DNA from 2 places in the Pseudomonas cichorii genome. Region 1 is predicted to be linked to the other one. Evidence: predicted binding sites of a transcription regulator. Region 1 holds the regulator's gene; the other holds the start of a gene.
The links. Region 1 encodes sigma-54, which starts transcription at its own class of promoters, with help from an activator protein. Its sites were predicted from a motif close to ANTGGCATNNANNTTGCTNT; they were not measured.
Positions count from the first base shown of each region.

Region 2: a site for sigma-54 is predicted at 1,771-1,790, ahead of KGD89_RS09995 (CmpA/NrtA family ABC transporter substrate-binding protein). Genes of this name have one in related genera too.

Region 1 covers NZ_CP074349.1:4,989,391-4,995,121, reverse strand. Annotated here, with positions in the region: gene ptsN (PTS IIA-like nitrogen regulatory protein PtsN) at 1-370, opposite strand, end outside; gene hpf (ribosome hibernation-promoting factor, HPF/YfiA family) at 382-690, opposite strand; gene KGD89_RS21240 (RNA polymerase factor sigma-54) at 767-2,260, opposite strand; gene lptB (LPS export ABC transporter ATP-binding protein) at 2,445-3,170, opposite strand; gene lptA (lipopolysaccharide transport periplasmic protein LptA) at 3,171-3,716, opposite strand; gene lptC (LPS export ABC transporter periplasmic protein LptC) at 3,703-4,275, opposite strand; gene KGD89_RS21220 (KpsF/GutQ family sugar-phosphate isomerase) at 4,405-5,379, opposite strand; gene KGD89_RS21215 (ATP-binding cassette domain-containing protein) at 5,697-5,731, shown strand, end outside.
Region 2 covers NZ_CP074349.1:2,233,853-2,239,583, reverse strand. Annotated here, with positions in the region: gene ntrB (nitrate ABC transporter permease) at 1-268, opposite strand, end outside; gene KGD89_RS09995 (CmpA/NrtA family ABC transporter substrate-binding protein) at 296-1,630, opposite strand; gene KGD89_RS09990 (nitrate regulatory protein) at 1,917-3,212, opposite strand; gene KGD89_RS09985 (alpha/beta fold hydrolase) at 3,826-4,647, opposite strand; gene phnN (phosphonate metabolism protein/1,5-bisphosphokinase (PRPP-forming) PhnN) at 4,805-5,371, opposite strand; gene KGD89_RS26410 (methyl-accepting chemotaxis protein) at 5,494-5,731, opposite strand, start outside.

The DNA of each region.
Region 1 (5,731 bases):
TGCTGGCTATCTGGCGCAGCAGCTCCAGGTGTTCATCGGTGGCCGCTTCCGGGACGAGCAGGACAAATAGCAGGTCGACCGGGGCACCATCGATGGCGTCGAAATCGATAGGCGATTCCAGGCGCATGACTGCGCTCACAGGTGTTTCACAGCCTGCAAGGCGGCAATGGGGGATGGCAATGCCGTTGCCAAAACCGGTAGATCCCAGTTTTTCGCGGGCAACAAGGCTTTCAAACACACTTTGCTGGTCCATGCTCGGTACTTCTCGACCGATCAGGTTGGCAATTTGTTCGAGTACACGTTTTTTACTGCCGCCCGACACGTTCACGCATGAACGGCCGGGGGTCAGGATGTTTTCAAGTCGGATCATTGGGATGAGTGTCAGCGAGCTGTCGCACCTTTAAGGATGTTCTGCTGCTTCTCCTTATGCTTGAGCAATTGTCTGTCGAGCTTATCAGTGAGAAGGTCGATGGCCGCGTACATGTCGTCATGTTCGGCGTTGGCTACGACCTCTCCACCATGGATGTGCAGTGTGGCTTCGATCTTCTGCTTGAGCTTCTCGACCGCCAGGGTGACCTGCACGTTAGTAATCTTGTCAAAATGCCCTTCGAGCTTCTTGAGCTTGAGCTCAACGTATTCGCGAAGGGGCTTGGTCACTTCCAGTTGGTGTCCACTGATATTGACTTGCATACAGCTTTCTCCTTTGCCAGTGCATAAAGAAGCAGGAGTTCATTCCTGCCGCTGGAACGCTGTGGCTCTGCCTGCATCACATCAGTCGCTTGCGTTCACTCGAAGGTGCAATTCCGAGCGACTCGCGGTACTTGGCTACTGTGCGACGGGCTACTTGAATGCCTTGTGCCTCCAGTAAACCAGCGATCTTGCTATCACTCAACGGCTTTTTCTGATTTTCCGCTGCAACCAGTTTCTTGATGATTGCGCGGATGGCCGTCGAAGAGCATTCCCCACCTTCGGAGGTGCTGACGTGGCTGGAAAAGAAGTATTTCAGCTCGTAAATACCCCTTGGGGTATGCATGAACTTCTGGGTGGTCACGCGGGAAATCGTAGACTCGTGCATGCCCACCGCTTCGGCGATGTCGTGCAGGACGAGCGGCTTCATGGCTTCGTCGCCATACTCGAGAAAACCGCGCTGATGTTCGACGATCTGGGTGGCAACCTTCATCAGGGTTTCGTTGCGGCTCTGCAGGCTCTTGATGAACCAGCGGGCCTCCTGCAACTGATTGCGCATGAAGGTGTTGTCAGCGCTGGTGTCGGCCCGGCGCACAAAACCGGCATATTGCGGGTTGACCCGCAGGCGTGGCACGGATTCCTGATTCAGCTCCACCAGCCAGCGTTCGTTGTCCTTGCGCACGATCACATCGGGCACGACATATTCGGCTTCGGTGGATTCGATCTGCGAGCCGGGGCGCGGGTTGAGGCTCTGGACCAGTTCGATGACCTGGCGCAGTTCGTCTTCCTTGAGCTTCATGCGCCGCATGAGCTGGGTGTAGTCGCGACTGCCCAGCAGGTCGATATAGTCGGTGACCAGGCGCTGGGCTTCGCTCAGCCAGCGGGTCTTGGCCGGTAGCTGGCGCAATTGCAGCAGCAGGCATTCGCTCAGGTTGCGGGCGCCGATACCGGCAGGCTCGAATTGCTGGATACGGTGCAGAACGGCTTCGATCTCGTCGAGTTCGATATCCAGTTCGGGATCGAAGGCTTCGACGATTTCTTCGAGGGTTTCGTCGAGATAGCCCTGGTTATTGATGCAGTCGATCAGGGTGACGGCAATCAGCCGGTCCTTGTCGGACATCGGCGCCACGTTCAATTGCCACAGCAGATGGCTCTGCAGGCTTTCGCCCGCGGACGTGCGGGTGGTGAAGTCCCATTCGTCGTCATCGTTGCTGGGCAGGCTGCTGGCGCTGGTCTGGTAGACATCTTCCCAGGCGGTATCGACGGGCAATTCGTTTGGAATGCGCTCGTTCCATTCGCCCTCTTCCAGGTTGTCCACAGTGGGTGCGGATTCCTGATAGCTGGGCTCCTGGATCTCGGTATTGGGCTTTTGCTCAATGTTGTCGGCCAGAGGGTCGGAGTTGTCGAAGTCCTCGCCTTCCTCCTGGCGTTCCAGCATAGGATTGGATTCCAGTGCTTCCTGAATCTCTTGCTGGAGGTCCAGGGTCGATAACTGGAGCAAGCGGATAGCCTGTTGCAGCTGCGGTGTCATCGTCAGCTGCTGGCCCATTCTCAAGACTAGCGATGGTTTCATGGCAGGGGCTAAACACCTTATTCGCCGGCGCACATGCGCCATCCACTACAGGGCGCCGAAGCGCCAGCTTAAGCAAGTTATATGCCTGAATCTGAAGTGTTTGCCTAGAGCATCATGACAAAAAATGCATTGTCAACAGGATGCTTAGGCAAAGCTCGCATCAAGAGAGCTCACACAGGATCGACTACAGGCGGAACTCGTGGCCGAGGTAGACCTCTTTCACCAGTTGGTTGGCCAGAATGGTTTCCGAGTCGCCTTCGGCAATCAATTGCCCGTCGTTCACGATGTAGGCGGTTTCGCAGATATCCAGGGTTTCGCGCACGTTGTGATCGGTGATCAGCACGCCGATGCCCTTGGCTTTGAGGTGATGAATGATTTGTTTGATATCGCCCACCGAGATGGGGTCTACGCCTGCGAAAGGCTCGTCGAGCAGGATGAACTTGGGTGCGGTGGCCAGTGCCCGGGCAATTTCCACGCGGCGGCGCTCACCACCCGAAAGGCTCATGCCCAGGTTGTCGCGGATGTGGGTAATGTGGAATTCCTGAAGCAGGCTTTCCAGCTCCTTGCGACGAGCGGCTGAGTCGAGTTCCTTGCGGGTTTCGAGGATGGCCATGATGTTGTCGGCTACGGACAGCTTGCGGAAGATCGAGGCTTCCTGAGGCAGATAGCCAATACCTGCGCGGGCGCGGCCGTGCATCGGCTGGTGGCTGACATCGAGGTCATCAATCAGGACGCGGCCCTGATCGGCCTGTACCAGACCGACGATCATGTAGAAGCAGGTCGTCTTGCCGGCGCCGTTGGGGCCGAGCAAGCCTACGATCTGACCGCTGTCGATGGACAGGCTTACGTCGCGTACGACCTGACGACTCTTGTAGCTTTTAGCCAGGTGCTGGGCTTTAAGCGTCGCCATTTACTGGGCCTTCTGCTGTTCGGTTTTCTTTTTAGGCTGGATGACCATGTCGATCCGTGGGCGCGGTGCAGTCACTTTGGCGCCGCCATTGGCTCGGCCTGCGGTGACGACCTGCTTCACGGTGTCATAGACGATCTTCTCGCCTTCGGAGGTGTTGCCATCGTTGATGACCTTGGCCTTGTCGATCAGTACGATGCGATCCTGTGCCGCGTAATACTGGATGGTGACGCCATAGGCCTGCACGATCGGCTTGTCTACCGAGGGTTTCTGCTCGTAATAGGCCAGGTTGCCGACGGAGGTGAATACGTCGACTTCGCCCTGTGCGTTACGAGTGATGGTCACGGTATTACCGGTGATCTTCATCGAACCCTGAGTGATGATCACGTTGCCCTTGTAGGTGGCAACGCCTTTCTTGTCATCGAGCTGCGCATCGTCAGACTGGATGTGAATCGGCTGATCGCGGTCGGTTGGCAGGGACCAGGCGCTCGCGCTTCCCAGTGCTGCGCCCAGGCCGAGCAAAAAAGGAAGAGTTTTAACGAGACTCATACTGTCCTCTTACGTTGGACAGCAGGTCCATCCTGCCGTCGTTCAAATACGCTTTCATTCCCTTGGCTGTCGTTACACCGCCAGCGGCGTCGATTCTAACCACTTGCTCGGTCTGCGCATATTGCTTCTGTGGGAATACGGTCATACGACTGCTGGTAATGATAGTCGTACGCTGCTTTTCATCGGTACGTGCAACACGTACGGAGTCGATCAGTTCAACTTCGGTGCCGCCCGGCGAAACTTCGCCACGCTCGCTCTGTACGTGCCACGGGAACAGGGTGCCGCGGTACATGTGCAGGTCGGGTTTGGTCAGCAGGGTGATGTCCGTTGCCTTGACGTGTTCGACCTTGTCGGCAGTCATGTCGTATTGCATCTTGCCGTCGGGCAGGTACTGCACGCTATGGGCATTGATGGCGTAATAGTCGATGGCGGTGTCGTCGGTGGCGGCGACAGGCTGATCCATGAAGCTTTCCGGGCTGATGTTCCAGTAGCCGACTGCAGCAAGCAGCAGTGCCAGCACCCCGAAAGTCAGAATCGTGCGTATTTTCTTACTGAACATAGAAAAGGCTTCCATAAGGGCGCATGGCGGGCTGCTTCAATGTTGCCTGGCGCGCAGGCGACAAGTCTGGCAGATCGTTGCCCCGGCAGGTGATTTGTTCCTGATTCATAAAGAGCAGAAGAGTCGCCATTACATGACACCCGCTCGCAGCAGGTCCTGCAGGTTGAAGGCGCCGGTCGGGCGGTCATCGGCGTCGACGACGATCAGCGCGCCGATCTTGTGATCTTCCATGATTTTCAGGGCTTCGGCGGCGAGCATCTCTGCGCGGGCCGTCTTGCCATGAAGGGTCATGACTTCATCTATAGTGGTTTCGCGAATGTCGATCGGGCGATCCAGGGTGCGGCGCAGGTCGCCATCGGTGAAGATCCCGGCCAGCTTGCCGTCGGCGTCGACGATTGCGGTCATGCCCAGGCCCTTGCGGGTCATTTCCAGCAGTGCATCGCGTAGCGGGGTGCCGCGCTGAACCTTGGGCAGGGCGTCGCCAGTGTGCATGATGTTCTCGACTTTGAGCAGCAGGCGTCGGCCCAGTGCGCCGCCGGGGTGCGAGAACGCGAAATCTTCTGCGGTAAAGCCGCGCGCCTCGAGCAAGGCAACAGCCAGGGCGTCGCCCATGACCAGGGCGGCGGTAGTCGAAGACGTGGGTGCCAGGTTCAGCGGGCAGGCTTCGTGTTCCACCTGGACGTTGAGGTTGACGTCGGCCGCCTTGGCCATGACTGAGGCCGGGTTGCCCGTCAGGCTGATCATCTTGATGCCCAGACGCTTGATCAGTGGCAGCAGGGTAACGATTTCATTGGTCGTGCCGGAGTTGGACAGGGCCAGAATGATGTCGTCGCGGGTAATCATGCCCATGTCGCCATGGCTGGCTTCGGCGGGATGCACGAAATAAGAGGTCGTGCCGGTGCTGGCCAGGGTCGCGGCGATCTTTCTGCCGATGTGTCCGGACTTGCCCATGCCGACCACTACGACGCGTCCCTTGCTGGCCAGAATCATTTCGCACGCGCGCACGAAATCGGCATCGAGATGGCCGAGCAAGCCTTGTATGGCTTCCATTTCGAGGCGGATGGTTCGTTGCGCGGATTGAGTCAGGTCGCTGGATCGGGTCATATCTTGAATTAGTCGGCTTGCTGAAAGGCGGCGATTATAGCGGTAATGTACGATTCCCTCACGTCTGATCGTCATGGAGTTGTATCTGGAGTGGCTTGTTCAGCCTTTCGGGGTTATTGCAAGGGCTGTTCTCAGGTTTATTTCAGCATGCACAGGGTGTCTGCAAGGTGCTGTGGGGTATCTAACAAACAGGTTCTCTTCTTGGGTGGCGTGCTGCTGCGGTGATATAGTGCGCGGCTTGTTCGGCTGGCCCGTGCTGTCTGTGTCTCGCGAGAGCCAGGCAGGAGAAGGGAGAAGCTGTATCGCAAGGAGTTTAGATGAGCGCCGATGACGCCTACGCGGTCGATTTGAA
Region 2 (5,731 bases), 2.8 Mb from region 1:
CATTGCCGCCGTTGTCATAGAACGGATGGATGATCAGTTCCCAGGTTTCATGAATGACCTGGGTCGGCGGCGGCAAGGCCGCGCCCTTGCCGCTGCAGAGCATTTGCCACAGCAATAGAAACAGCGCGCCCACCACCAGCGGTGGCAATACACCCTGCACAAGGAACTGACGCAGGTTCTTGATTCGTGCAGGCCAGCGACTGGCGGGCTTGCCGGTAACGCTCACGGGCGTTCCCGCGGCCTTGAAGCTTTTACTTTCAGCGTTCATCGATTTCTCCCAAGCGAGTGGCCACTATCAGGACAAAGCCTTGATGGTCTGGCTGTCCAGATAGGCCTGCGGGTTTTGCGGATCAAAGGTCTTGCCATCGAAGAACCTCTCGATACCACGCGAGGTGGAGGCCGGAATCTGTGCCGCCGGTACATTCAGTTCAGCTGCAGCCTTGCGCCAGATGTCTTCGCGGTTGACCTTGTCCACCAGCGCCTGGCTGTCGAAGCCCTGCGGCAGGTAGCCCCAGCGTTTGTTCTCGGTGAGGAACCACAGGTCATGGCTCTTGAACGGGTAGGACGCGAACTCGTTCCAGTAGCGCATCATGAACTGGCTGTTTTCCACGACCTTACCGGTGCCGTAATCGAAGTTGCCTTTCATGCGCTGCACAATGTCTTCGTAAGGTGCGTTGATCCAGCGGCGCTTGGCGCAGATCTTGGCGACCTCTTCCTTGTTTTCAGGCTGATCGCAGAACATCTGTGCTTCCATCACTGCCTTGAGCAAGGCTTTGGCCGCATTGGGGTTGGCATCTACATAATCGGCACGCAACGCCAGAGCTTTTTCCGGGTGGTTGTTCCAGATTTCGCTGGTGGTGTTGGCGGTGTAGCCGATCTTCTGATTGACCAGTTGCCCGTTCCACGGCTCGCCCACACAGAAGCTGTCCATGCTGCCGACCTTCATGTTCGCGACCATTTGCGGTGGCGGCACGACGATGGTCGACAGGTCTTTGTTCGGGTCGATGCCACCGGCCGCCAGCCAGTAGCGCATCCACAGGTCATGGGTGCCGCCAGGGAAAGTCATTGCGGCGTTGATGCTCTTGCCTGCTGCTTTCTTGGCATCCAGTGCAGCCTTGAAAGGTGCCGAGTCGAGGCCCAGCTTAAGGTCAGCGTATTCGTTGCCAACGGAAATACACTGACCACCCACATTCAGGCGCGCCAGGATGTACATCGGCACCGGCCTGTTATTGGGGGTGATCTTGCCTGCGGCGATCAGATAAGGCATGGGCGTCAGGATGTGTGCACCATCGATGCCATTACTGGCCGAGCCCAGCACCAGGTTGTCGCGTGTGGTGCCCCAGGAAGACTGTTTCAGCACTTCGACACCGGTCATGCCGTATTTGGCGAACAGACCTTTCTCGTCAGCCACGAACAGCGGCGCAGCGTCGGTCAGGGCAATGAACCCCAGCTTGGCACTGGTGGTTTCCAGGCCATCGGTGCCAGCAGCCCAGACCACGGACTGCAAGCCTGGCGGCAGAATGCTCAATGCCGCACCGCCGCCCAGCAAGCCCAGCGACTGTTTGAGGAAAGACCGCCGAGGCGCATTTTCCGGGCTGTCTTGCTCGTGGCTATCTGGCTTCTCGTCCATATCACTCCCCCAAAAACACGCATAAAAAAACGGCGTACACACGCTCCAGGCCTTTGCCGATGAACGTGTGGACGCCGTTGTCCGGAATTCGCTTATGTGCCGCAGTCTTCGTCTTGAAGCACCCGGCTTGCACAACCTGTAAAGCAGTTTGCATGCCAGCTCTGCAACAACCACGAATCGCGTGGCTTGTAGCGAAGATGTGTCTGGCTCGCTGTGCGCCTCGGGATCGTTTCGCACATTACTGGGGCGCGACCTGCACCGCTTGCCCGGCGCAAGTGCACAAGGGTCAGTGACGCTTGCGCGGTGCAGGACGAGCGGCGGCGAAGGCCAGCAGGGTCTGGGAGACGTCGACCATACGCTGGCCGCGCTCCATGGCTGACTGGCGCAGGCGCTCGTAGGCCTGGCCTTCGCTCAACTGATGTTCATCCATCAACAGGCGCTTGGCCCGCTCGATCAACTTGCGTTCGTTGAGGGCCTGTCGTGCCTCTTCGAGCTCATCGTTGGCGCTCAGCAGGCGCTGGGTCTGAGACTGCAACAGATCCAGAACCGAACGCCCCAGGTTCGGCCCCAGGCCATCGGTTGGCGTGCTGTCCAGATCGATGGCCTGGACACTGAACAGGCGCGCCTGATCGACACTGCCTTCAGCTTCCAGGCTCACCAGACGGGCGAGCAATTGGCGGTGGTTGTCCAGATCGGCACGAGCCTGCTTGATGCTCTCCTGACAACGGGCCAGCAGCCCATCGGCCAGGTAGATCTCGATATCGCGCATGGCATCAATGCGCAGGCTATTAAGGTCGAACCAGACCTCCGACAGCATCGAATCGACTTTCTCGGCCTCCGAGGTTTTCAACGCCACGCCACGCAAACGCCCAAGCTGCGCCACACAATCGCTGCTTTCCTGATTGCGCCACAGGCGTCGGGCATCGTCGTCGGCGAACTGGATGAAGGTCTGGAAACAACGCTCCTGGCTCTGCACCAGATGTTGAAGCCGGTCATGAGCTGCAGCATCGAAATAGCCCGCCAGAAAGCCGCCCACGCCACAGGCACGCTCCTGCCCTGCCAGTTCCTTGCCCTGCATGAAATTGAACATCGCCACCAGAACGCGGGTAACCACCGGGTCGATGGCGGTGTCAGCGGCCTCGAATACAACCGCCAGCAAGCCACCGATCAGACGGCTCAACACCATGGTGGCGTCCTGAGGCTTAAGCCGCTGCTCGCGAATGCGTCGCCGCAAGCCAGGCAGTTCATCCAGGCCATGCATGACATAGGCGATACGGTTGAACAGCCGGGCGCGGTCGGATGCACTGGCAGCGTCCAGATCAATACGCTCGAAACAGTCCAGGACCCGGGCTTCGATGGCCTTGGCCTCGGCTGTCAGTACATCAAGCTGGGTCAGGTGATGGGCCTTGCCGCTGCCCAGATACATATTGGAATAACCACGCTCACGTTGCAGGGCATGCACCAGCTGGCCGACCTGCGTCACCATCTGGCAAGTGGAGGCCAATCCTTCCAGGCCTTCCAGTTCGCTGCGGCGCGCAGCCAACATGAAACGCAATGCTGCGGGCATGTTTTTATCAGTCATGGAATAGCTTCACGGGTGGAGTTCGGGGTCTCCATGCAAAAGCGGGTCCATGCCTCAATCCGAAAGAGGTATGTTGCTTGAGGTTGCAGGAGATCACCCGCCGCCTCGGCACCGCGCTGTCGCGCAGCAAACAGGAGCAGGTGTTTCCAGGTTCATGGTTCGGCTTGAGGCCGCCTTGCGCCTTTACGGCGCGTTCTGCGGCGCTCTCACGATTGTTGTGTAGGAGCTTCATTCGCTCCTACCGGGATGAGCAAAAATCCTCCAGACACCACCGATTGCGACGTGGGTGACGGCCGAGTGGAGGTATTGCGTAGTGGGGTGCGAGGCAGGACGCCGAGCAAGCGCCGCAGGGCCATGGAAGGCCCGTCGGCGCGTACCCACGGAGCAATGCCGGAGCGAGGGAACCCCGCCCCAAGGCGGGGCCGAACCGGAGCGGATGGTTTTCCCCCTTTTGCCGAAACAAAAGGGGGCCGCCGTAAAGGCGGAACCAGTAGGAGCAGCACATATCAATAATGGATATGTACGCCGGATAACATTTTTACCCTACATAAAATACTTTCTAATTCATGGTCTTGCGTCTTGTTTGATGAGAGCGCATTCATTCGCGAACGGCTCATTGCTTGATGAAGTCCAGCAGATAGCCGTTGATCTCATCAATCAATGTCGTACACATGCCATGAGAGGCACCGGGGATGATTTTCAGCTCCGAACCACGCACCAGCTCTGCACTTTTAATAGCCGAAGCGGCTATGGGCACGATCTGGTCGTCATCGCCATGCAGGATCAAGGTGGGAATATCGAACTTCTTCAGGTCTTCGGTGAAATCGGTTTCGGAAAATGCCTTGATGCAATCCAGCTCGCCCTTGATAGAACCCAGCATGCCGATGGCCCAGAACGCATCGATGGTGCCCTGAGAAGCCTCGACGCCCTCGCGGTTGAAACCATAGAAAGGTATCGCCAGTTCCTTGAAGAACTGCGAACGATTGGCCGTGACGCTCTCGCGAATGCCATCGAAGAATTCGATAGGCAGCCCGTCGGGATTGGCCTCAGTCTTGAGCATGATCGGCGGTACTGCGCCAATCAGCACCGCCTTGGCGACCCGTGCAGTGCCATGACGACCAATATAGCGGGCGACTTCGCCGCCGCCTGTGGAGTGACCGACCAGAACCGCATCCTTCAGGTCCAGCGCCTCGAACAGCTCGGCCAGATCGTCGGCGTAAGTGTCCATTTCATTGCCATCCCACGGCTGGCCTGAGCGGCCATGTCCGCGCCGGTCGTGGGCAATGACTCGGTAGCCGAGCCGACCCAGGAAGTTCATCTGGGCATCCCAGGCATCGGCATCCAGCGGCCAGCCGTGGGAGAACACTACCGGTTGCCCGGAACCCCAATCCTTGTAGTAGATCTCGGTGCCATCTTTGACTTTCAACAGGCCCATAAACATCAATCCTCATGTTATGCAGCAGTGACAGGAACAAGGACGACATTCGCGCGACGTCATACGCAATCGACGCATCGAAGGTGTGGGAATTGAGACTAGACCGTAATAAGGGCATAGCCTTGTGTGGATGTGCCCTGGTGGACCGATGGTTCGGTCAGGCGGGTTCGCGCTGGCTGTTGATGTAGCGAATGAGGGTGTTGACGGTCTGTTGCAGTTCGCCGGAGTTATCCAGCAGGAAAACCGAGGGATTGCTGGCCATTACATTCACGGCAAAGGAAGCGTTGCGCTCCAGCCTTGCTTCGATTTCCGCGACCGATTCACGTCCTCGTGCCAACAGACGCTGACGCAAGACCTGCTGATCGACCGTCAGCAGCACCGCCAGCAGCGTCGGATAACGCACTTGCGCCTGCTGCAAGTGAGCCCTTGAACCGTTGATGAGCACGTTATGGCCTTCAAGCAGCCACTGGTCTATTTCGATGGGAATTCCGTAGCGCAGACCATTAGCCTGCCAGCTCAAGGCAAAGGCGCCCTGCTCGCGCATGGTCTCGAACTGTTCGACGCTGACGGCCTGGGCTGCTTCGCCCACGGCCTCGGCAGAACGGGTAATGACCCGCCGCACGATACGGCAATCATTGAAGGCCAATGTTTCCCGTGCGGCATCCAGCAGGCTGTCCTTGCCTGAGCCGGACGGCCCGATGAGATAGATCAACCTGCCCACCATCAAAACACCCTCGCCAGACGTTGCGGGTAACGACAGACCGTGGGGCGCTCACACCACGGCCAGTAAAAGACTGGCCGGATGATAATCGTTCAAGGGGATATTCAGTAGCCCTGTTTCACACGTCAGATGCGGAAACTTCCCACCAATTGTTGCAAACGGGCGGCCTGTTCTTCCAGCAGGTTACAGGCATCCAGCGTCAAGCGCAGGTTATCGACACCCTGCTGGTTGAGGGTGTTGATATGCGTGATGTCGACGTTGATCGACTCCACAACGGCGGTCTGCTCTTCAGTTGCAGTAGCAACCGACTGGTTCATGCCGTTGATTTCATCGATACGTCGGGTGACGCTGCCCAGACGCTCA